Regions from separate parts of the Planococcus lenghuensis genome, predicted to be linked through region 1. Evidence: riboswitches for the same ligand, from Rfam matches in the RefSeq annotation. Region 1 holds a riboswitch; each other region holds the start of a gene.
What was found. A riboswitch is a leader RNA that binds a small molecule or an ion and turns the genes downstream of it on or off. The one in region 1 is predicted to bind thiamine pyrophosphate.

Region 1 (6,157 bases):
AGCCGATCAAGACGATGAATTTGAAGAAAGATGATCGCATGATTTTTGCAGCACTCCACACGGATGAACCGGAATTCTTCATGGCGACCCGGTTCGGATACGGCGTGCGATTCCAGATGGAGGAAGTGCCGGTGACGGGACTTAGGACAGCGGGCGTAAAAGGCATCAACTTGAAAGATGGCGATGAGACCGTATCTGCTCTCCTGATCAAAGAAGGGCCAGACTTTGAATTGCTCCTCCTCACCCAACGCGGGGCTGTGAAGAAAATGAAGCCATCTGAATTTGAAACAGGCACCCGTGCCAAACGGGGGCTGGTCATGTTGCGGGAAGTGAAGTCCAATCCCCATAGTGTGGCAGGCGTCATCGGAGTACAGGGTACGGAAGAAATTATCATTGAAACCGAAAAAGGGCACCGGATTCCGGTCAGTATTAAGAAACTGAAAGCGGCAGACCGGTATTCCAATGGTTCGTTCCTGCTTGATGAGAAAACGGATGGCCGGGCGGTCACTGTTTATCGTGTGGAACAGCCGGAATAAAACAATATAGGAAACAAATGAAAAGCATCGCCTGCGGGCGGTGCTTTTTTGTATGCAAGAATCTAGTCCCGAAATGATGCAATGGCAATGCAGGAACTTTGGAGAAGCAGGTCGAATAATAAAAAGTAAATGATCGAGAGGAGATACAAGACCATGATCCTACAGTATGATCGGATTCTTGTTGCTGTCGATGGCTCAAAAGAAGCGGAATGGGCGTTTCAAAAATCCATTGGTATTGCCCAGCGGAACCGGGCTGCTTTGTTCATAGTCAACATTTTGGATGCCCGTTTGTTCCAAGGGAATAAAATGTATGACAGTTCTGTCATGAGGGGAGGCGAACAGCAAGCGAGAAAGGCGGCAGAAAAGCTGTTGAACCGCTATAAAGCAGAAGCGGAAGCGGCGGGTGTGAAGCCGGTGGAGATCATTATTGAGCGCGGTTCTCCACGAGTTACGATTCCACGCGGGGTGGCCCGGAAAATTGACGCAGATCTGATCATTTGTGGTGCCAGCGGGCTGAACCGGGTGGAACGGTTTATCATGGGCAGTGTCTCCCAGTCGATCGCAAGGATGAGTGCATGTGATGTGCTGGTTGTCCGGACAGAAGAAGAAATCGATGAAGCAGCCGCGGAAGCCTGAAGAAACGCATTTCCCTACATGGAGGCGAGCGCATGAAACTGGCAAAAGTTCCTGAACATAAACCGATTCCTACAAGCGAAACCCGGGTGTTGAAATGGGTCGGAGGCGGACTGGAAGCGGCGCTAGGTATCCCGATTATTGGCGGATTATTCATCATTAGTTTGAATTGGATGCCACTGCTCATCATGCTGGCTTTTCATATTGTTGCCTTAATCCTGACCATCCAAGCAGGCCGCAAAAGAACGGGCCATATATTGGGCATTATCGCATCGGCTGTTGGCTGGATTCCTCTCATAGGCATGATCATGCATATCATCACGGCCACATTCCTGATGATCGAAGCCGGACAAGATGAGTGATCCGCAGTAAAAGCGCTGATCAAAATACGGCAGAGAATTGGGCAAAGAGCACCGGATGACGGTGCTTTTTTGCTTGATAACGTTAGACTGGTCGTAAATACATATAATGAATTTAAGTCAACTGATCCGGAGGCTGGACATGAAGAATACTATCATTCAATCGGCATTCATTATCATAACAATCAGTCTTTCTGCCTGCGGGCAAGCAGAGAGCCCGCAAGCAGAAAATAGACAGGAAATGGCGGAATTCTATATCGCCGCATTTGAGACCCTCCTGGCCGAAGATTCGGGGCTCAATGAAGGGATGGAGTATTTGATCATTGATTTCGAGGAGCTGCCTGCAGCTGACGGCGGGCCTACGGGGAATGCGGCGACAGAACCACAAACTGCTGAAGAGAGTGGGGAAAAGCCAGGGCCAGAAGTGATCGCAGAGGTCCTGGTATATTTCGAAGATACCTATGGGGTGGAGACCCGGGAAGGCGACATGCAGACAATTGAACAGGAAGGAATGATGGATGAAGAGACAATGACCATTGATGGCATTCTCCTGACGATTGAAGACGTTCGGTTTACCAGCAAGACGGAGGCCATCATGGAAGGAACAAAATTTAAAGGCGGTCTCGGTGCGATCGGACTTCGAATGGAATTGAAGGAACGGGAAAGTACTTGGTCAGTCGAGCAAACGGAAATGCTGTGGGTCAGCTGACCAAGCATGCTTTCAGAGCAGAAATTCAAGGATATCATGGCGGCTATTGATGGCTGTTCCGGTAAACTGCAAGTTCTGTTTAAGCATTTTTGAGAAAGTTTCGCTTTTATGGTATAGTGATTCCGACAACAAAATATCGCAATCCACTAGGGGAGCCGTATGAAAAACGGCTGAGACGGGCAGAGCCTGGACCCTTTGAACCTGATCTGGATCATACCAGCGGAGGGAAGTGGGCGAATGCACGCTTATTTTTCATCTCAGCTGAATTGCAGACGCCGCTTTCCTTTACTGGAAAGCGGTGTTTTTTATTTGCAGAAAAGGAGATGGAAAAGATGACTTTTTGTGAGGAAATCCGGTTGGAAAATGATGCGCTATGGGAAGCGAGCTTTAATCATCCATTCGTAAAGGGAATCGCGGAAGGGTCGCTGCCATTGGATGTGTTTCGGTTCTATGTGATGCAGGATGCGTATTACTTATCCCATTTTGCGAAAGTGCAGGCACTCGGAGCTGCAAAAGCGAAAGACTTGGAAACGACGAGAAGTTTCGCTCATCATGCAGAACAGACATGTGCGGCAGAAATGGCGCTGCATGAATCATTCATGGCGTTACTTGGTGTGACAGAAGCTGACTGGGCCGCATTTGAACCGTCGCCGAGCGCATATGCCTATGTAAATCACATGCATGTTTCGGCGGAAGGGGATCTTGCTGACGTGCTGGCTGCAATTCTACCTTGCTATTGGCTCTATCACGAAGCCGGCGAACGCCTGAAGGGAGCACAACCCGACCATCCGATTTTCGAGAAATGAATCGGGACTTACAGTTCCGAATGGTTCGGCGAATTGGTGAATGAACAAATTAATCGGATGAATTCCCTTGCAGAAGATTTGCCGGAACAGCGTCGACAAGAATTGAAAGAGCGCTTCCGACGGAGCAGCTATTACGAATGGAATTTCTGGGAACAGGCGTGGACAATGGAAAATTGGGCGCTAAAAACCAAAAAAGAAGCGGGTGTGTAACATGCTGACACAAATCAGAGCCGAAAAGCCGATTATTCACTGCCTTACAAATCATGTCGTCTCAAATTTCCAGGCGAACGGGCTTCTATCACTCGGAGCTTCCCCAATCATGGGAGAAGCACCGGAAGAAGCAGCGGATCTTGCGGCTCTCGCCGGAGCGGTTTCACTTAACATCGGCACATTGAATGAAACAACTGTGACAAGCATGTTGATTGCCGGAAAAGCGGCAAACAAAAAAGGAGTTCCGGTTATTTTGGATCCGGTCGGAGCCGGAGCCACGCCGTATCGCCTGTCAACGGTGAAGCGGATACTGGAGGAAGTTGAAGTCAGCGTCCTTCGCTGCAACGCCGGTGAGCTTGCTGCGATTATGGGGGCAGATTGGCAATCAAAAGGAGTGGATGCCGGAGCAGGGGAAGCAGATATAACCCAACTTGCGCGAAGCTCGGCGAAAAAGCTTTCAGTAATCGTGGCTGTCACCGGAAAAACCGATGTGGTGACAGACGGGGACACTGTTATCGAAAACGCATCCGGTGATCCGATCATGACTTCCGTTACGGGCATGGGGTGTCTGCTGAGTGCTGTGGTTGCGGCATTCTCGGCAGTGTCACCGGATCGCCCGCTTGCTGCGGCTGCAGAAGCACTCCGGTTTTACGGACTTGCCGGAGAGAAAGCAGCTCAGCATGTGAAAGGGCCAGGCAGTTTCCAAACTGCTTTCCTTGATGCATTATCATCTGTCAGACAAAGCGATATTGATGAGCTTAACCGAATGGAGGATGGGGCTTTATGAGTATGATGAAACAAGTGCTGACGATTGCCGGCTCAGATTCAGGCGGCGGCGCCGGCATTCAGGCGGATATCAAAACGTTTCAGGAACTCGGGGTTTATTCCACATCAGTTCTGACAGCTGTAACCGCCCAGAATACACGTGGTGTCCATGGGATTTATCCGATGACAAGAGAAGCCGTGGAAAAACAGCTCGATGCCATCGGGACGGATTTTCAGATTGCCGCTCTGAAAACCGGCATGCTGTTTGATGCAGAGATCATTGAAGCGACAGGAAAAGGGATTCAGCGCTACGGATGGAAAAACGTCGTCGTGGATCCGGTCATGATTGCGAAAGGCGGAGCTTCGCTTCTGCAGCAGGAAGCGGTGGATGCGTTGAAAGCGTACTTGCTGCCGCTTGCCGAAGTGGTAACACCTAATATCCCGGAAGCGGAAGTGCTAAGCGGCATAGCGATCCATAATTCAGCTTCCCGCGAGAAAGCGGCACAGGAAATAGTATTGGCAGGCGCAGCTTCCGTTATCATTAAGGGCGGACACGGGAAGGATCCGGATATCGCTGAAGATTTTTACATGAGTAAAACAGGGGAGTCATTTCTGATCCGTTCACCGCGGATCGATACGGATCAGACACATGGAACCGGCTGTACGTTTTCTGCTGCTGTTGCCGCGGAACTGGCAAAAGGACAGAGTATGAAAAATGCTATCCACACGGCAAAACGATTCATCCAGGCGGCCCTTACGGATCGGCTGAATATCGGAACAGGGTATGGTCCGACAAATCATGCGGCCTTTAACACAACGAAGGAGGCGAATCCGATTGAAGTTGTTCACTAAGCCATCGGTCTACTTCATTATGGGAACAACAAACGCAGTGGGCCGGGACCCGTTAGTTATTTTGGAAGAAGCGTTAATTGGCGGCATCAGCCATTTTCAATTAAGAGAAAAAGGGACAGCGGCATTAACCGGTAAAGAGCTGAAAACATTTGCGTTGGCATGTCAAAAGCTCTGCCGCCGCCATCGGGTGCCGTTCATTATAAATGATGATGTCGAACTCGCATGTGCCATCGATGCAGATGGTGTCCATGTCGGGCAGGAAGACTTGGACTGTGCATCGGTTCAGAGCCGGATCGGAAAGGATAAAATTCTTGGAGTTTCGGTTCATTCAGTCGAAGAAGCGAAGCGGGCGGTAGCTGATGGAGCAGATTATGTCGGAATGGGGCCCGTCTATGGCACCCGTTCCAAAGATGATGCGAAACCGCCTGCAGGCATTGTGGGGATTGTGGCTGTTAAAAAAGCGTTTCCTGCGCTATCAATTGTCGGCATCGGCGGAATTAAACCGGAAAATGCCAGCGCCGTCTATCAGGCGGGCGCGGAAAGTGTAGCGGTCATTTCATCTCTTGCAGGAGCGGAAGATGTACGAGGTCAAGTGAACCTCTTTAAGGAAGCATACAAAGGAGCTCCTCAATTATGAAGACAAAGCAGATGGTACTGATGGCCATGTTTGTCGCTATCGCCGTTGCGGGCTCGGCGTTTATTTCGTTTCCAGCAGGTATCGCCCGCGCTTATCCGATTCAGCATGCCATCAATGTCATGGCAGCGGTTCTGTTCGGACCGGGTCCGGCGGTTTTGATCGCTTTTCTGACCGGTGTGGTCCGAGTCATGACCGGAACAGGTTCATTGCTTGCGTTTCCAGGAGGCATGATCGGGGCATTTCTTGCGGGCATCCTGTATTTGAAGTTCGGGAAATTGTGGCTGGCTGCAGTTGGCGAAATTATCGGCACCGGGATTATCGCCTCGCTGATTGCTGTTCCGTATGCCCGGATTTTGATGGGAACAGAAGCGGCCGCTTTCTTTTTCATGCCACCGTTCCTTGTGTCGAGTATAAGCGGTGCAGTGCTCGGTGTTATCCTTGTTTCGAGACTAATGAAATCCAAAGCGACTCAATTGCTTTATTAAGAAATTCGAGTAGGAGTCGGGATACTTCAAAATAAGAAGACATAAGAAAGACTCCGGCAGTAGTGCCGGAGTCTTTCTTTTAGTAGCGGTCAATGCATCACGAGACCGCCGTCGACAATGAGGTTCTGCCCGGTGACCGCCCGGCTCCAGGGGGATGAGAAAAAC
Region 2 (6,157 bases), 690 kb from region 1:
CGGCATTCCAATTGTCATAAAGCCGTAAGCAGCAAGCAGGAACCAGAACGGCAGACTTGCGATCGTCATCCCAAGCACCCGCTGGTAAGCATCCAACCGCCCCTTGCATACATCCATCATTTTACGGTTTCCCAACGGGTAAGCAAACGATGCGAGCAAGACCGGAACCACACCTAACAGCATATGATCAAAAGATAAATGCGTGGCATATTCAGCCTGCATGAGTATGATTCCAGCTAAAATGATCAGTGACATAACAAGCCCTTTAACCGGGATTTCCCCTCTCGCTCGGAGTGGTCCCGCTGCTGTAAGTCGCGTCTCAAGGAATAGCGGTGCCAGTAACGCTCCGGATACAATTGTGATTTGCCAAGACCCTGCAATCAGCCAGCCAGGTGAATAGGCAGCCGCGAAACAAAGTGGCGCATAAAAGAGCCCGAAACCGACGAACCCCCAAAGCATCCACTGCCCCGGCTGTTTTCTCATTTCACGCAGAAGCGGCTTCAGATTTTTGCGCAGTGCAACAATAAGGACAAGAAACGGAACCATGAATATATACCGGAGGGAGGCACTCCAGATCCAACTGCCCCCGGCTAACTCCATAGATGCATTTAAAACAAAGGTAACAGCAAAAAAGAAGGCGGCACAAATACCAATCAAAATCGGTTTCAAATTTCATCCTCCTTCCCCTTACTCCTCCGTCAGCAGTTCACCAAGACTGAGCCAATTTTCTTCAACAAGCCGGGCTGCACGTTCGTGATTCCCTTCTTTGAAGGCACAAATTATTTCCTGGTGCCGCTCTGTAGAACCCCTCCCTCTCACTGCAGTAAATTGAGCCATTTCCAGTCGCTGAATTTTAGGTGAGATCCGTTCCAATGCAAGAGAAATTTCCGGATTGCCTGCCAGATTCAAAAAAACCTTGTGAAAAGCTTCATCCGCTGCGATCGCTCCCGCAATGTCCCCTTCATCAATAGCCAGCTTTAACTCATGATTGCTCCGTTCCAGCTCGTCAATATGCCTTTCCGTTATCAAGGAACCGGCAAGCTGCGTCGCCAAGGCATGCAACGCTGCAATGACAACAAATGCATGCTTTGCCTCTTCCGGTTTCAATGGCGCTACTCGAGTTGAAGATCCCGGGAGCGATTCAATGAGCCCTTCGTCTTCCAGTCGCTTTAGCGCTTCCCTGACAGGAGTGCGGCTGATTCCGAATTGCTGCGCCAGCTCCTTGTCATTTAAGCGCTCATTCGGCTCCAATTCCATATTGATGATGGATTTCTTCAAGGTTTGGTAAACTTCATCTCTAAGCGACAGTCTTTTTATCGGTTTAATTAGTTTTTTATTCATGAAAGCAATATATCGCATATCACTTAATAAGGCAACATTCAAAACGACTTTTCAGCATTAAAAAAACACCCGCTTCACTTGAGCGGGTGTCCGTCGAAATGTGCAATTAACCGATAGTCGATACTGACCGGAAGACTATTATTCCTCCAGCTCTGTCAGCAGTACCGGTCCTTCCTTTGTAACCAGCACGGTATGTTCAATCTGTGCAACGAGCGACTGATCCGGGGTGATGAATGTCCATCCATCGCCTGACTCGATAATGTGTTCCGCTTTCTGGGAAATAAACGGTTCAACCGCCAGCACCATGCCCTCTTTGAGCAAGGTTTTTTCCCAGGCATCGTAATAATTTAAAATGTGCTGCGGTTCTTCATGAAGCGATTTGCCGATGCCGTGCCCGGTCAGGTTCTTGATGACAAACAATCCCTGGTCCTTCGCCTCCCGTTCTACGGCTTTACCGATCTGGTTCAACTTGGAACCCGGTTTCACCTTCGACATCGCCCGCTCGAACGCCCGCGCGGCTGCGTCAATCAGCTTTTGCTTATCCTCGTGACCTTCTCCAACAACAAATGAAATGCCCGTGTCAGAAAAATAACCATCAAGAGAACCGGAAACATCGATATTGACGATATCCCCTTCCTGAATCACCCGTTTCCCTGGAATGCCGTGTGCCACTTCTTCATTGACACTGATGCATGTGTAACCGGGAAAATCATACTGATCTTTCGGGCCCGATACACCGCCAAGTTCTTCAAACAGCCGGCCGCCGAGCTCATCCAATTCTTTCGTTGTGATACCTGGTTTGGTGGCTGCCTTCATTTCTTCCCTGATTTTCGCCACCAATTGTCCTGCTTTTTTCAGACTTTCAATTTCCTGTTCTGTTTTTGCAATCATCTAATACCCTTCTTTCAGCAAAATTCTCTATTTACTATACCATAAGAGAATCCGCGGGTCAGAGTTCCGGGTTTGTCAGGCGCGGAGCCGTGATGAACAGAACAGAACAGACAGCAGCCGTGAGCAAAAAGAGCGGGATCATGTAGGTTGCATTATAGACAATTGAGTAAACGAGCGGATTGCCTTCCGCGTACATGCCGAAAAACAGATAACCCGTGGTGACATGCACCAGGTAGCGAAGAATCGATGCGATCAGCGTGCCGATAACAACAGCCGCCACCATCTTCCCTTTTTTCTCCGCTTTCAGGCCCTTCAGATACATCCCGCGCATGACACCGGCGAATCCGACCACTGCATAAGCAAGCAGATAATCCAGGATGACCTGCATGACGACGAATCCGAATGTCAATGGCGCTACAGACGGTCCTGCCAGTATTTGCAGCAGCCCGACCAGCAAACCGGTCGCAATTCCAGCGCCGATCCCCCGTCTGAATGTCATTAGCACAAGCGGAATCATCACCAGACTCACCGATCCGCCCTGCGGCATCTTGAATGCAATGAAATCGAGCACAAAGGCAAGCGCCCCAAAAATGGCGATTTCCATCAACACTAATGTCTTTTTATTCCTCACAACAAACTCCTCCTTTTGCACCAACAAAAGGCCGCCAGAACTGGAAATACAAAAACGGCGTCAGGACAGAGCCTGACACCGGTAAAGGTCTCATTTCCGTCCACATCCCTGCGCAAGCATTAACTTACAGGTTCAAAGGGTCAGAACAAAATGTTCACTCTCAGCAAAATGCTCCCCTTGTGGTGCACTATTATTCAATTACATTATATATTGTACACGACTCCCCCATCGGTTGCAACGCAGTTTCCTGTCGTGCATCATGGGTAAAGGAATAGAATAGAAGCGATCAGAAAGGAGACTATTGAAATGATTGAATTGTTGAAGGAATTGATTAAGTTCAAAAGTGATACGAAAGAAGGCGCTAACGATGCATTGCGTTATTGCGCCAGTTGGCTCGAGGAACGCGGTGCGGATGTTCAACTCCATGATAATCTGGGATATCTCATGCTGACAGCCTCGAAAGGCAAAGGAAGTGAGACCATTATCTGGAATGGCCATGTTGATGTCGTGCCAGGGCACAAAGAGCAGTTTGCACCGTTGGTGGAGGGGGACCGGATGTATGGACGCGGAGCTGCCGATATGAAAGCTGGTGTTGCAGCAATGATGCAGGCGTTTATCGATCTCGATGAGACGAAACTTGAACGCATCGTCCAGCTGCACATTGTGACCGACGAAGAGATCGGCGGACACCATACATCTGAATGGCTCGTTTCTCAGGGCTACACCGGTGATTTTATCATCGCAGGTGAACCGACCCGTTTGAAGATCGGCCTGCAATCAAAAGGGATCATCCACATGGACATGACTTTTAAAGGAAAACCGGCACACGGAAGCCGGCCATGGGAAGGCATAAATGCCATCGAAGCGGCTATGAAGTACCATACCGCCTTACAGGACTTGCCTTTCACTAAGGAATCTTCTGAGTACTACGATAAGCCATCAGTGAATCTGGCAAAAATCAACGCAGGAGACCGGTATAACGTAGTTCCTGAACTATGTTACATGTCGTACGATATCCGGTTTCTGCCAACCCAGGATCCCCAAGAGATCGAGCGGCAGATGCGGGATTTGGGCGATCAGCTGAACCTCGATATGGAATACTCAGCGAGCGGCTCTACACCAGCTCTTGTGACTTCTAACACCCATCCATATATTGCACGGCTTCAGGAGATTATTCGTCAGGAGACAGATACCGAACCCGTTCTCTTCGGCCAGCATGGCGCTGCCGATACCCGTTACTATGCAGCTGCCATCGAAGGCGGTGAAGGAGCAATCGAATTCGGACCAGCCGGTGATGATTGGCATGGGAACGCCGAGTATGTCTCAATTTCAAGTGTGGAAGATTACAGGGATATTCTTGTCGCTCACGCACTGGAGTCCTAAGCATGTTTGCCAACATCTCTCCGCGGGAAACATACCAATAAGATCATAAATGAATGGAGAGATTCTTCTATGAAACTAAAACGATTAATGAAAACAGCTATGAAATACGGTCCGATTGCATATCCAATTGTGAAAAAGGCGTTGAACAAACGAAAACGGTCAGGGAAAACCGACCCAGCGGCACGTCCTCGTCCTGCAAATCCAAGAAGTCACTGAATCGTCAAAAAGCCGCACCGGTTATAGTTTACCGGTGCGGCTTTTCTGTGTGGATAGGCCATAATCGTGTTTAGCAAATTTTGGTCAAAACAGCTGGGCAGGATGCTGATAATGAAAAATCCATTTTGCCAGCCTTTATCTTCATAAAAATATCCGGGGTTTTGACAGAGCCAGTGTATCTAATTCTGCTTCTCTGACAGGGTCGGTGGGTTGCGCTGCAGACTTCTGCTGTTCCTGTTGATCCCGCTGCTCCCGGAGCTCTTCAAACGTTACCGGTGCCGGCTGTGGCAATTCTTCCGCTTCCACTTGCCAGGCGGATTTATACTGATCAAAGAAAGCATTCGCCATTTTCTGATAGCCGGTAACCGTTGGATGCACGTCAGCCGGGTTGGGAATTTCCGTCACCGCTTCTGTGCCGAACGCCTCGGCGACCGGGACGAACACTGCCCCGGCATCGATCGCTTCTTGTTCAAGAATAACATTCAACAGTTCAAGCTGTTTTACCAGTCCCGGCTTTTGAAGGTCATTGGCGTGTGGATACGGGAAGTAATAACCCATGACATAGATGTCTGCCTGCGGTGCCTGTTCTGCGAGTTCTGCCAGCAGCAGTTCAATCTGTTCACGGGCGTTATTTAAGACGAAATTGGCCGTCAGTTGGTCGAATGTGATGGCACCGGTGGCCGGGTCAGCCTGCACGAGCCGCAATAAATCGTTGGCACCGGCTGAAACTGTAATCAGGTTGGCTTTACTTAATACATCTTGCGCTTCATCCGACTCTATCCGCTCCAGCACATCACCTGCCGCTAAGCCGGGAAAAGCTAAGTCTTTCGTATAAAATGCGACTGGCTGATTACGCATCAGCTCCTGTGCGATCAGGTCTGCATATCCGGCATCGATCGCCTGATCCGGTGTCTGACCGGCTGCGAGTGAATCACCGATCGCCACATATGCTGCAGGTTCTGTCGTCTCTGCGCCAGCCGGCACTCCGGTTGATGTGAGCATGAATGCCGCCAGTGCTGCAGGTAAAACTTTTTTCAAACTCCTCACTCCTTAAAACGCCCAGCTGCCACTTCTGAATATCGGCTCTGCTGTGCCGTCTGCCAGAATCCCGTCTATATCCATTTCTGCACTGCCGATCATGAAATCTTCGTGCACAATCGACGTATTCAACCCGATTCCCTGCAACTCACTGCGTTCAAGTCCGCGTGCACCTTCCACACAGGTCGGATAGGAATCACCGATTGCCAGGTGATTCGATGCATTTTCATCAAATAATGTATTGTAGAAAATAATGCCGGAATCTGAAATCGGTGATCGGTGCGGCACCAATGCCACTTCTCCAAGATAGGCAGCGCCTTCATCCGAAACGATCATCTCATCCAATAATTCCTGGCCTTTACGGGCTTCTGCCTTGATGATTTTCCCGCCATCGAATGTCAGCGTGAATCCATCGATTTCATTTCCTTGATATACGAGCGGTTTAGTATTGGTGACATGCCCGTTCACGCCATGCTTCAGCGGTACTGTATAGACTTCTTCTGTCGGCATATTCGCAATGAAAGGTATGCCTGCAGGTGTCTTTGCAGCACCGGTCGTCCAAATATGTTTATCTGGAAGCTCAACTGTCAAATCGGTGCCTGGTGCCCGGTAATGCAGCTTCTTGTACCGTTTATCGTTCAGTGCGGCCGCTTTTGT
Region 3 (6,157 bases), 260 kb from region 1:
ACCCTTGCCGGTGAAGTTCCAAAACAGTGAACTCGAATAACTGATCGATGACCGCTCCCATTCGGACGCTCCGGAAATGGTTGATGGTCCGGAAATCCGGTTTCTGCATCGCCGCCAGCCAGATCGCCGGAAGATCCTCGTGCAGCATCGTGGCGATGCCCCGGCAGGAATAAACTTTTTGGGAATAGGCATAGAGAATAACTTTGAGCATCAGTTTCGGGTGGAAGGGTGGTCGCCCCCCGCCAGGGTAGCAGGCGGTCAACACCTCATCGGGGAAAGCCTCAACCAACTGATCCACCACACGAGCCACATGATGGTCGGGAATCAGGGCGCCAATATCAGGAATGGATAAGGCCTGGGTCGGATCATACGGTTTGAATGCGGGCGCCGGCCGGCGCCCTTGGGTGGAAACTGCGGTTTCGTGTTCAAGTAATTCACCTGACGGAAGAGGTGGTTGCATGGTATAATCGGTAGAAGCAATCGTTGGATTGCGCATAAAAATCGTCCTTTCTGAGTGGTTGTGTGGTAACTCCCATTTTACAGAAACGGACGATTTTTGTATGCATTGATGACTTGACTAGCGGGAAGGCCGGCGGCGACTCCTGCGGGACCAGCACGAGCTGAAGACCCTGGACCGAGTATAGCGAGGGAAGCGTCTGAAGCCGTGCCCGCGGAAAGCGTCCGCCGGGCCGAACCCCAGCTACTTCTTTACGAATAGAAAAAAGGGGCTGCCCCTCGAGGTCATTTTTCATGACCTTTCGGGACAGCCCCTTGTATTTAATTGAACGTCAGGACAGATTCACACCTCCGATGCAGCTTGCCAAAAGCAGACCAGTAAACACCATCCCCATCGCTGCATCGGTCCGAGTGAGCGGAACCGGCTCAAAGAAAACGGTCCGGGGCTCACCCGTGAATCCCCGGGCTTCCATGGCAAAGGCCGTCCGTTCCGCTTTTCGCACTGCGCCAGCCAGCATGGGCATCAAGACGCGACGGATGTTGCGGACGCGGTGCAGTAGCCCGGTTTCCGTTCCAATACCGCGGAGCCGCTGGGCCTGGCGGATCTGGATGAATTCCTCCCGGAGCACCGGCAGGAATTGATAGCCGACGAGCATGCTGTAGGCGAGTTTCGGTGATAGTTTGAGCTGTTGCATCAGGCTGAGCGCAAACTTCACCGGATCCGTCGTAAACGCAAACAGTAAAGATACCGATGAAAAAGCGAGCACCCGGAAAGCGAGCGACAGCGCCCGGCTCCATTGTTCGGCCGTCACGTCAATGCCGGCCCAGCTCCAGATGACCGGTCCTTCCGTATCCGCCGCAAACACAACGGTCGTCCACAAATACCCGGCCGCTGTAATGACGAACGGCAGCATAAAGAGCACATACCGTTTCCAGGCAATCCGGCTGAAAAACGCTTGGATCACCACGATGCCGATAAAAAAGAACAGCGGCGTCCAAGGATTGAAGAACAACGCCAGGACGAGGACGGAACCTGTGACGATGGCCAATTTCACCGCCGGGTTCATGTCATGCAAAATGCGCTGCACGCCGAGCCGCTCCTTCCGGTGATACCAAATGATAAGCATTCAATACATCCGGCTCTTGCCATAGTTCGGCGGGGAGAAATTTCCGGGACAGCCGACCTTCCTTCATGAGCAGTACCGAATCTGCGACCGCTGCGGCGAAGGCCATGTCATGCGTCACAATTACGACCGTCATGCCGGAGCGGGCCTGTTCCGTGATGAGTGCCGCCAATTCCAAAAGAGCAGCCGCATCCTGGCCCGCTGCCGGCTCATCCATGAGGAGAACCTGGCGTTTATCGGCCATCATCGCCCCGGTCGCCACGCGCCGCTTCTGTCCGTGGCTGACCGCGAACGGATGGGCATCCCAAATGGACCGAAGACCGAGCCGGTCGGCGATGATCCGGATTTCTTCCGCAGTGGAGCACCCGGAATAAGTCAGTTCATCCGCCACCCGCTGTGTCATGAACAAATACTCCGGGGACTGCGGCACATAGCCGGCGGTGAGCCCTGTTAATTTCCCTGAATCGATCCGCACGATTCCGCATAAAGCTTTTAACAGCGTGGACTTCCCGCTGCCATTCGGACCGGCGATCACCATAATTTCTCCCGCTGCCGCAGTGAGCGAGATATCCTGAAGTATGCGAATGCCATTGATCGAAACCGATACGCCTTGTGCTTTTAATGCTATGTCATCAAGCGCTGAAGCTCGTTTAACGGGAAACGGCGGGGAGCAGGGAGCGGTAAACGGCCGGTCCGCCTGCAGTACCCCGTCCTGGTTAAGGACGAGTTCCCGCGTAAAGAACCCTTCCCATAACTCCAGCCGGTGCTCGACGACGATCACGGTCCAGCCATGGGTGTCCTGCAGTTTGTCCAACAGCTCAATGAATGCTTGTGCGCTGTACGGATCAAGATGGGCGATCGGCTCATCCAGCACGAGCACTTCCGGCTGCATGGCGATCGCACAGGCAAGTGCGACCCGCTGTTTCATCCCGCCGGATAACGTTTGAATGACTGCATGACGGTATGGAGTCAGACCGGTTAATTCCAATGTAGCAGTTATGGTGCTCTCCATTTCTGTCCGGCCGATCTTCAGGTTCTCCAGCGTAAATGCCAATTCCTGCTCGACTGTGGGCATGCAGAACTGCGCATCGGGATCCTGAAGCACCGTCGCTGTCTGCCGGCATATCTCGCCGGGCGCGTAAGTTGCAGCCGGTTTCCCGAACAGCTGAACGTGACCCGTGAGCACTCCGTCGCAGTTATCGGGATACAGCCGGTTCAGTAAATACAAGAGCGTGCTTTTGCCCGATCCGCTCACACCGCTGATGACGAGCCGCTCCCCGGGATGAACCTCAAAAGACAGGTCCTGCAATGTATTCCGCTCCTCGTCCGGAAAGCGGAATGCAACGTTTTCAAATGAAATAACCGGTTCACACACGGGCATCACCTTTTTTGTCATACGAAATGGCATAACCGCGGAGAGAACCGGACAACAGCAGACCATCTGCCAAATACTTGCCGCCAAGTCCGGCGATCAACGCCCCGCTCAGCACCCGCAACGTGAACATGAGTGCCACAAACGACGGATCCAGTGCCGCATAGCCCGACAGCAAATAGCCATAGCCGAAGCTGAACACGGCGGACCCGGCACCGGCCAGCATCAACACCCACGTCTGATACCGCTTATAGCCCGTTGCGGCGAATACCGCTTCTGCGCCGAGTCCTTGGACAATGCCGGACAGAATGAGCCGTGGGCCGATCGCATTGCCAAGCATGACTTCGACAGCCGCTGCCACCGTTTCCGACACGAGCGCCGCACCGGGCTTCCGGATGATGTACGCGCACAGAATCGAGACAATGAACCAAATGCCGAAGATCCACTCGTAGGCGATGGGGCCGATGAACCCGGCCCAGATGTTTCCGATATGGACGAATAGCAAGTAAACCACGCCGAACACAGCGGCGAAGACACTCATCAAGATGATTTCTTTCAGTTTCCATGACTTCAGCATATTATTGCCCTCCGTGCGACGGGCTATTGAGGCTCATCGAGACGGTCATGACGAGATGCGGGAATCGACTGGAGCGGGCATGCGTGAACGCCTTTTCGTAAAAGGCAAAGACGTCATGGATGTCGCCATGGATGCCGCTTGCGTAATGCATCGAGTCGTTGAAGACGCCGCGCGCCTTTGCCCGGTCGACTTCCCGGTAAATGATCGCCATGTAGTCCGGATTATTCATCGGATAGAGCGCGAACTGCGAAGAGACATATTGGTTCCGGTCGTCTGTGTTCTGGAGTTCATCATCCGCTTTCAAATACACATCGCCTTCCGTGTCACCCGGACAACCCGCAGAAAAGGTGCCGGACAATGCCACATGTTCACCGGTCTTTGCCGCATGAAGCGTAAGGGCTTTAGCGACATTGAAGACGTGTGGCTGCTTGCCCCGGATGACGGTTGAGACGTCATCGGTATGCATCCAGACCCGGGATGTATCGGTTTCGTGAAGAGCCCCTTTGATGATGTCGATAAACCGGTCGCTCATCGGATGAAGCGAAAACCGAAAGCCGACGATCGGGCTTGTGCCGCAGTGCTGTTGTTCCATTTTGAATTCCTCCTTGTGTTTGAGTCCATGAAAAAAGGCCGCATCCGCGAAGATGCAGCCACGTATCCATAGCAATCAAACAAAAAGAAGTGTACGGAACGTCACTGCACTTCCTCACGCCGGTATTATCCGGATCGAGTCATAAGGGATCGGAGCTCGCGCTCGCATCTCAGCCAAAGTGGGCACCCCCAGTGCAGAAAAACGGTATGCAGTTTTTGTCATGTACCGGATGTTTCCGGCACCTTCAGTGTACAGGAGGGAAAAACGGATGTAAACCGGTTCTTGAATAGAGATCAATCAAAATCGGTGATAGCGGAGGGACGTGAAGAGAATGACTGAAAAAGATTAGCCGGCCCGGCGTGCTCTCAACCTCATGTTTTTAGCGTGTGCATTCCGACTATTACAGGATTTCCGAGACAGCGGCAAATCAAGCGAAAACCAGGAGGGGCAACAAAAAGACAACCCGTATAATTACCCTTTTTTTGATTCCGAAAAGCAGATATGTACCAGTGATTTAAGGTTTTTCTATTAAGTTAACGGATTATTGATAAAACTACCGGAACGGCTATACAGCCAAATAGACCTATTAAAGGTCATTGACGGAAACGGCACTTAATATCGGCATTTCAGGTCTGGAGCTCTTGAGAAGAACCTGGATGTACATGATTGCATTAATCTCAAAAGATACGCGGCGAAGCATTTAATTGAGCAGTTATTTTTGCCGGGTACTTTACTGGCATATATGCCATGAGAACTTTTGGCTTTATGGAAATTTGCGGTAAACTAAACGTAGAGAAAAGGGTTGGCAATCCAAGGAATAATGCGTGATCCCGTTCGAAAAGAAAAGAGGGAGAAGATGAAAAGGAAATGGTTGCTGTTGCTGATCGCTGCCCCCGTTTTATTTGTTGCAGGCATAGTGGCGTTCGGGTGGTTCATGTGGGTGTATGAGCCTGTGCCGAACGAAAACGAAGTGGAAGAAATGGTGGGGGCGGATGACCTCACGAAATTTGGGGAAGTTGAAGGATCGTACCTTCTGACGCCGAGAAACTACGGTTATTACGATGATGAAGGCATTTATATTGTTAAGCAGTACTTGGATAAAGGTGGAGAATACGGAGACCAATACGTCTATATAGGAGAAGGTATGAGACTGACGGACAGTGATGAGCGAGCCATCAGCCAAGTGGAAGCCAAATATGCGGAGCGGCTGCTTCAAAATCATTATGAGAACCTGCACGTGATATCGAAACACAAGATGCATGTCTACCGGGATGATGAAAAAGTGGAAGAGGACTAATTCAATTTCTTCAACGAAGGATACGAACAGTTCCTGCAGTTTTGATTGTCGTTCACTCGGGTGAATTGCGCGTCTCGCAGCTCAGAACAAGAAGCGCAGCCGCCCGTTTTCCATCTCGCAGGCAGCTGCGTTACTGACGATTCCTCAGTTTGGGCATCTTGGATCTCAGCTATTGGCTTCCGCGTGCTCTTCGGTGCGGACGACCAGCACGTCGCATCGGCTGGTGCGTACGATATGTTCTGAGACGCTTCCGAGCAGGAAATGTTCAATAGGGCCCATGCCGGTTGCGCCGCACACGATCAAATCGGCGTCGAATTTCTTTGCAACATTCCGGGAAATCGCCGTCTTTGGAAAACCGACGGCCACGACTGTGTCCACGCGCTGAATTCCTGCCGCTTCCGCCTGCTGTTTATAGTCATCCAGCATTTTCTGATTCGATTTACGTAGCCCCTCTGCGTAATCCGGGTTCGCGTTACCGACCATCGTAAGCGCACGGGTATCAATGATATTCACTAAACATAATTCGGCATCATTCCGGTCGGCCAAGCCAATCGCTTTTTTAAACGCCCATTCCGCTTCTTTGGAACCGTCAATCGCAACCAGGATCCGATCATATGATAATGGCATTTCAATTCCTCCTAATATGGATTTTCTTATCCTTATCATATTACGGATGCCCTCGTAAGTATGTGATGAAAGTCACAATTGTAAAACTTGTATTTTTTGATTGAATTTATTA
Region 4 (6,157 bases), 800 kb from region 1:
ACAGCCGATGTCTATGGGGAGGGCCGGTCGGAAGAACTGATCGGTGAAGTGTTGAAAGATTACGGCCGCAATCAGTATGTCATTGCAACAAAAGGCGGCAGTGACTGGCGGACGAATTCCAAAAACAACGATCCGGCCTATATGCGGCAGGCGCTGGAGGACAGCCTTGAGCGACTGCAGTTGGATTATGTGGATCTGTATTACATACATTGGCCGGACGGGAAAACGCCGATTCGTGAATCGGTAGCCGAGCTTGCGAAATTGCGGGATGAAGGGAAGATCCGGGCGATCGGTGTATCGAATGTGTCGCTTGCGCAATTGAAAGAAGCCAATGCAGAGGATGATGTGAATGCCGTCCAGCTGGCGTATCACATGCTGAATCGTGAGATTGAAAAGGATATTCTTCCGTATTGCGTGGAAAATGACATTTCGATCATTGCCTATGGCCCTCTTGCATTCGGTCTCCTTGGCGGCAAGTATACAAAAGAATTGAAATTGCCGGAAGGGGATTTTCGCCGTGGTTTGCCGCTGTTCCAGGAAGGCGAATTCGAGAAGAACCTGGCAATCGTTGAAGAACTCAAAAAAGTGGCGGATAAGAAAGGGACGGATCTTTCGAATTTGGCGCTGGCCTGGCTGCTCGCTCAGCCCGGTGTGGATGCAGTGATTCCGGGAGGCAAAAAACCGGAGCAAGTGAAATCGAATCTGACTGCAGCTAACATCCAGTTATCGGAAGAGGATTTGGCGGAGATTGCGACGATTTTGTAAGGATGATCGTATGTTTTAATGGGAAAGCTATGTTAAATAACTCTGTTGATAATTCATAAAAGAGCTCCGTTTTCCGCGGGCTTGCGCTGAACTAACTCAGGCTATATGCCCGAGTGGATTTCCGCGCTTCGCATCCCCGCAGGGGTCTCCGCTGTTTTACTCCATCTTTTGAAGCAAATAAACAAGGTTCTTATCCAAATTTATTGAACAATCGGCTGGTTAATAAGAAAAGAAGTTTCTTCGTCCATGCTTACTAAGTGAAAGAGAACACGAAAGGCGGACCCGCGGAAAGCGAGCGCCGGAACGGAAAGCCGCCACTGCGGGCCCCTCATTCATTCTGTTCTCCAATAAAATAAATGAAGGGAAACGCTTGACTACTGGTAAGAAAGCGTCCGCCTGGAGCGGTTCTTCTACGAAATGACTATTTTTTTGATTTTCACCATGATTACGTAGGAAACATAAATATCAACAATATTCGCTGACATAGCCAATGGAAAACCGGATTTGGAGCAATTTATCTGCGTCCGGCAGAAATTCCCTTTTTTCGTTATCAAATTATTAATCATGTATTGAGATTCTTCTGTTAACATGATAAGCTCGATAGTGAACATAATAGTAGCTGACCACTGGGGGAGCCGGGTTGATACCGGCTGAGACAAGCAAAGCTTGGACCCTTTGAACCTGATCTGGACCATGCCAGCGGAGGGAAGTGGCGCGTATGCCTTTTCTGTGCCTGCATACACCGCTTCCTTCCATGGAAAGCGGTGTTTTTTAATTGATTGAGACGAGCAGAGCAAAGAGAGGCTTAACCAGCAGCGGAGAGGAGAATAGCATGAACGACACATGGATGTTCATCGATTCAGGGCACAATTCACCCGCCTTTAATATGGCGATGGATGAAGTGTTGCTGAACTGGCACAGTGACGGGAAAATCCCCCCGGTTCTGCGGTTCTATGGCTGGGAACCGGCCGGCATTTCAGTCGGATTCTTTCAGAAAGTGAATGGAAGCATTGATACTGTTAGTGCAGAACGTCTAGGTATTCCACTCGTCCGAAGACAGACAGGCGGAAAGGCGGTGCTTCACGACCAGGAGCTTACATACAGCGTGCTGGTTTCAGAAGCGCATCCGGCGATGCCGAAAACTGTGAAGGATGCATATCTTGTACTGTCGCAAGGATTGCTTGAAGGCTACAAGAAACTCGGCATCCGCACGGAGTTCGCAATCCCGGAAAGCACCTCGGCATCCGGCTCTGCCGTGTGCTTTGAAGAGCCTTCCTGGTATGAATTGACCGTGGACGGCAAAAAGGCGGCGGGCAGTGCGCAGACCCGCAAAAAAGGAGTCATCCTGCAGCATGGGTCCATTCCGCTTGCTTTGAATGAAGACAAGTTGTTCGATCTGTTCATTTATCCGAATGAACATGTGAAAGAGAAAGTGCGTGCAGCATTTCGGAACCGGGCAGTGGCTATCAATGATCTTCTACCACAACCGGTAAGTTTCAATGAAGTGAAAGCCGCTTTCCAGGCGGGTTTCGAACAAGGCCTTAGCATCACGCTGCAGCCGTTCGATCCTCCGGCGGAAATGCTGGCGGAAGCACATGAACTTGAACAGAAATACAGCAGTGATGAGTGGAATTACCTGAGAGAAAAAGAAGGGGAGCGATCTGTGTGACAAAAGCGAATGAGCATGTCCGAAAACCCGAATGGCTGAAAGTGAAGCTGAACACCAACAAAACTTATAATGACCTGAAAAAATTGATGCGCGAAAAAAACTTGAACACAGTGTGCGAAGAAGCAAAATGCCCGAATATCCACGAGTGTTGGAGCGAACGCCGCACTGCGACATTCATGATCCTGGGTGATACATGCACACGTGCATGCCGGTTCTGCGCTGTGAAGACCGGTCTTCCGAATGAACTCGACTGGGGTGAGCCGGAACGGGTCGCGGAATCGACGGAAATTATGGAGCTGAAACACGTCGTGGTGACGGCAGTCGCACGAGATGATTTGAAAGACGGCGGGGCAGCTGTGTTTGCGGAGACTGTGCGCGCCATCCGCAGAAGAATGCCGGGCACAACTGTCGAGGTGTTGCCGTCTGATATGAAAGGTGATTATGAAAGCCTGCACACCTTGATGGACAGCCAGCCGGATATCTTTAACCACAATATTGAAACCGTGCGGCGCCTCACCAAACGGGTCCGGGCGAAAGCAACCTATGACCGTTCACTGGAACTGCTTGCACGTGTAAAAGAAATCGCGCCGCATATTCCGACAAAATCGAGTCTGATGGTCGGGCTTGGAGAAACGAAGGAAGAGATCCTGCAGGCGATGGATGATCTCTTGGCGCATAATGTGGACATTATGGCGATTGGCCAGTACTTGCAGCCGACCCGCAAGCACTTGAATGTGGAGCGGTATTACCATCCGGACGAGTTTGAAGAACTGAAGCGGATCGCACTCGAAAAAGGCTTTAAGCATTGCGAAGCGGGGCCGATGGTGCGTTCGTCTTACCATGCTGATGAACAAGTGAGCGAAACGGCTGCACAGCGCCGCATCAAGTACATGAAGGGCTATGAGTCCCAAGGTGATGAACTTGAAGACGTGGAATTTTAAAAGTCTAAACAAAAGAGGCACTCCTTCGGGGATGCCTCTTTCAAAATGTAAAAGCTTTTATATATGAGCTAACTTCATAACTCGCTTGTTTAATAAAACGCAGATCGCTTTTTTTGGTCATTTTTCCTCCAAAAAACGGATCGATGAATCGATCAAAAAGTTGAGCGGGTGAAAACTCGCTGTGATGGGACGTGAGGTTGCTGGTTCACTTATTAAGACAACTATCCAAGTAATGCGTGTTGTTCTGTGACTTATACCATATTAGCTGAACGAGTTACCCGCCGGCAGGCACCTCTTTTTAGTTACTTGAATCGGCTGATCGTAAAGCCTGCAATGTTGGCCTCCGTTTTACCGCGTATCGCCAAGTCGCTCAGGATTTCGCCGACCGCACTTGCGAATTTGAATCCGTGCCCTGAAAAGCCACAAGCGACAATGATATTCCGGTGCTCCGGTAAGTGATCAATGATGAAATCTTCGTCAGGTGAATTTGTGTAGATGCATGTTTGCCCTTTCCGCTGTACAGGTTCAAGCCCCATATGCGTCCGTAAAAATCCACTGACATGCTGGCCGTCTTCCGGTTCTGTGCCGAACGGAGTCAACGCTTCCTCAGGGGACATAGGGACACCGGCGTTATGGTCTCCAATTTTCAAGCCTGCTCCGTCTATATCCGGAAATCCGTAGAAACCTGTCTCGCCATCATCATATGCCCATGCCGGGAAAATGGACGGGCTGTGCAACTCCGCATCCGCCTGGAACCAGGAGACATTCGTTCGCATCGGCTGAAGGGGCAGTTGCTGGCCGAGCAGTTTTAATACGGTGTTTGTTCCTCTTCCTGCTGTGATGATCAGCTTGCGGCCCGTAACGGTTTGGTTATCAGTGGTTATTGTTATGCCATTGTCGGCTGCTATTATTTCTTGCAGCCGTGTATTCACGAGCAGCTCAGCTCCGTGCTTCTCTGCCAATTCCCGGTACGCCCGGATGGCTTCTTCGCTCATCAGGATACCCGAATTCGGTTCATAGCAGGCAATCAATTCCTCTGACAGCTGGAAGCCTGGCCATCTTTCATTGACCTCCTGTGCTGTGAGGAAATCAGCCGGCAAGGAATGGACTTCAACGGAGCGCCTTACATTTTTTAAAAAGGCTGAATCGGGCGTCCCGAAATTCAAGACGCCTGTCTGGTGGAAGACTTTCCGTTTCGATTCCCGTTCAAGTTCCACCCATAACTTTTGTGCCCGCAACGCCATTGGAACGTAGTTTTCTCCTTCTCCATAGGCGTGACGGATCAGCCGGGTTTCCCCGTGATGGGATCCTTGTGTATGGGGTGGATCATGCGGGTCGATCAGCACCACTTTCTGATTTTGCTTGGCGAGGTAATAGCCCGCGGCCATCCCCATTGCCCCTGCTCCGATAATGATTGCATCGACATTCATCCATCCATTCTCCTTTCAGCTGCAGCAATGGTTAAGAAATAATGCATTGCCGTCTCCACTTATCTTTGTATCATACACGAATTGGAAGTGGTCAGGAGCGTAAGTGAACGAAAAAGCGGAATTGTTCAAATTACCTGTTTTCGGCTTCCGCAATTGACAATAAAACCGTCCAGACGGTACAGTGAATTGCAATAGCAGTAAAAGGAGGGATTGAAATGGGAGAGAACGGTACGAAGCGGGAGCAGGTGTTAGCGGCGGCGGTGAAAGTGGTGCGGGAATCAGGGGCTGCGCAATTGACGCTGGAGGCAGTGGCAAGCAAAGCGGGAGTCAGCAAAGGCGGACTGCTGTATCATTTTCCGAACAAAGAAATCCTTATCCAGGCAATGGTCGATGAATTGATGGATGGTTATGTTGCAGATATTGAAGAGCGGGTGGCGATAGATCGGCACCCGCATGGAAAATGGAGCCGGGCATATGTGGAGTCTACTTTTCAGGAGCTGGAAGATGGCTTCAATATGAGTTCTGGATTGCTGGCAGCCTTGTTTATGAATCCTGCTTTGCTAAGTAAACTTCGGGAACAGTATGCAATCTGGCAGAAAAAGATCGGGCGCGAGGAGTCCGATTCTATCCGCCCGGTGATTGCACGTCTTGCTGCAGACGGCCTGTGGTTCGCGGAAATTTTCGGCTTGGCCCCGCCCGACGAAAAATTGCGCAGCCAGGTGGCAAAAGAACTGATCTCATGGACGAAGGAGGAGGGGGACCGATGATGGCGTATTTGTATTTAGCGCTGTCGATCGCCGGTGAACTCCTGGGGACATCCATGATCAAGGCTTCTGACGGTTTCACAAAGCCGCTGCCGACAACCGGAGTGATCATAAGCTTTGTATTCTCATTTTTCTTCCTTTCGCTGTCACTGAAAGTCATCCCGCTCAATATGGCGTATGCTATCTGGTCAGGAGTGGGCACAGCCGCTACGGTAGTCATTTCGGTGCTGATCTGGAAAGAGAAAATAACGGCGGGAAGTATTGTGGGAATTCTATTGATTATCTTCGGGGTGGCAGTATTGAACCTATATGGTCCCGGGCATTCAGCTTCGGCTGAGCAAACAACAGCTGCAAATGAACAATCTCTTTAGGAATTCAGTAGTTCCTTCAGGTGCCGGCCGGCGGTTATTTTTCACGCATTCCGGATAAAACTCATACTTTTAGGGTATGTAAAAGGAATATAGAACGAAATTGGAATACATAGAACGGAGGATGACGATGAAACGGATGAACCGCGGAGCGATCACCGCACTTTCAGCAATCGGGCTTGCACAGGGGCTCAAAATCCTGACGTATAAAAATGCGACG

Region 2: another riboswitch for thiamine pyrophosphate. It lies ahead of thiT (energy-coupled thiamine transporter ThiT); the one in region 1 lies ahead of tenA (thiaminase II).
Region 3: another riboswitch for thiamine pyrophosphate. It lies ahead of B0X71_RS09680 (YkoF family thiamine/hydroxymethylpyrimidine-binding protein); the one in region 1 lies ahead of tenA (thiaminase II).
Region 4: another riboswitch for thiamine pyrophosphate. It lies ahead of B0X71_RS04205 (lipoate--protein ligase family protein); the one in region 1 lies ahead of tenA (thiaminase II).

Annotation. Positions count from the first base shown of each region.
Region 1 is NZ_CP019640.1:1,619,523-1,625,679, forward strand. It holds gene parC (DNA topoisomerase IV subunit A) at 1-536, shown strand, start outside; gene B0X71_RS08215 (universal stress protein) at 690-1,172, shown strand; gene B0X71_RS08220 (hypothetical protein) at 1,205-1,531, shown strand; gene B0X71_RS08225 (hypothetical protein) at 1,671-2,237, shown strand; TPP riboswitch at 2,376-2,482, shown strand; partial or broken gene tenA (thiaminase II) at 2,570-3,253, shown strand; gene thiM (hydroxyethylthiazole kinase) at 3,255-4,040, shown strand; gene thiD (bifunctional hydroxymethylpyrimidine kinase/phosphomethylpyrimidine kinase) at 4,037-4,870, shown strand; gene thiE (thiamine phosphate synthase) at 4,854-5,507, shown strand; gene thiW (energy coupling factor transporter S component ThiW) at 5,504-5,992, shown strand; gene B0X71_RS08255 (3-oxoacyl-ACP reductase) at 6,082-6,157, opposite strand, start outside.
Region 2 is NZ_CP019640.1:933,926-940,082, reverse strand. It holds gene B0X71_RS04690 (DMT family transporter) at 1-669, opposite strand, end outside; gene B0X71_RS04685 (GntR family transcriptional regulator) at 688-1,341, opposite strand; gene map (type I methionyl aminopeptidase) at 1,480-2,232, opposite strand; gene thiT (energy-coupled thiamine transporter ThiT) at 2,291-2,863, opposite strand; TPP riboswitch at 2,952-3,051, opposite strand; gene B0X71_RS04670 (M20 family metallopeptidase) at 3,170-4,246, shown strand; gene B0X71_RS04665 (SGNH/GDSL hydrolase family protein) at 4,604-5,500, opposite strand; gene B0X71_RS04660 (aminopeptidase) at 5,513-6,157, opposite strand, start outside.
Region 3 is NZ_CP019640.1:1,879,705-1,885,861, forward strand. It holds gene B0X71_RS09660 (IS1182 family transposase) at 1-496, opposite strand, end outside; gene B0X71_RS09665 (energy-coupling factor transporter transmembrane component T family protein) at 789-1,583, opposite strand; gene B0X71_RS09670 (ABC transporter ATP-binding protein) at 1,525-2,961, opposite strand; gene B0X71_RS09675 (ECF transporter S component) at 2,948-3,529, opposite strand; gene B0X71_RS09680 (YkoF family thiamine/hydroxymethylpyrimidine-binding protein) at 3,531-4,121, opposite strand; TPP riboswitch at 4,216-4,321, opposite strand; gene B0X71_RS09685 (hypothetical protein) at 4,978-5,418, shown strand; gene B0X71_RS09690 (universal stress protein) at 5,584-6,045, opposite strand.
Region 4 is NZ_CP019640.1:824,130-830,286, forward strand. It holds gene B0X71_RS04200 (aldo/keto reductase) at 1-765, shown strand, start outside; TPP riboswitch at 1,384-1,490, shown strand; gene B0X71_RS04205 (lipoate--protein ligase family protein) at 1,598-2,434, shown strand; gene lipA (lipoyl synthase) at 2,431-3,375, shown strand; gene solA (N-methyl-L-tryptophan oxidase) at 3,678-4,805, opposite strand; gene B0X71_RS04220 (TetR/AcrR family transcriptional regulator) at 5,021-5,572, shown strand; gene B0X71_RS04225 (DMT family transporter) at 5,572-5,940, shown strand; gene B0X71_RS04230 (divergent PAP2 family protein) at 6,068-6,157, shown strand, end outside.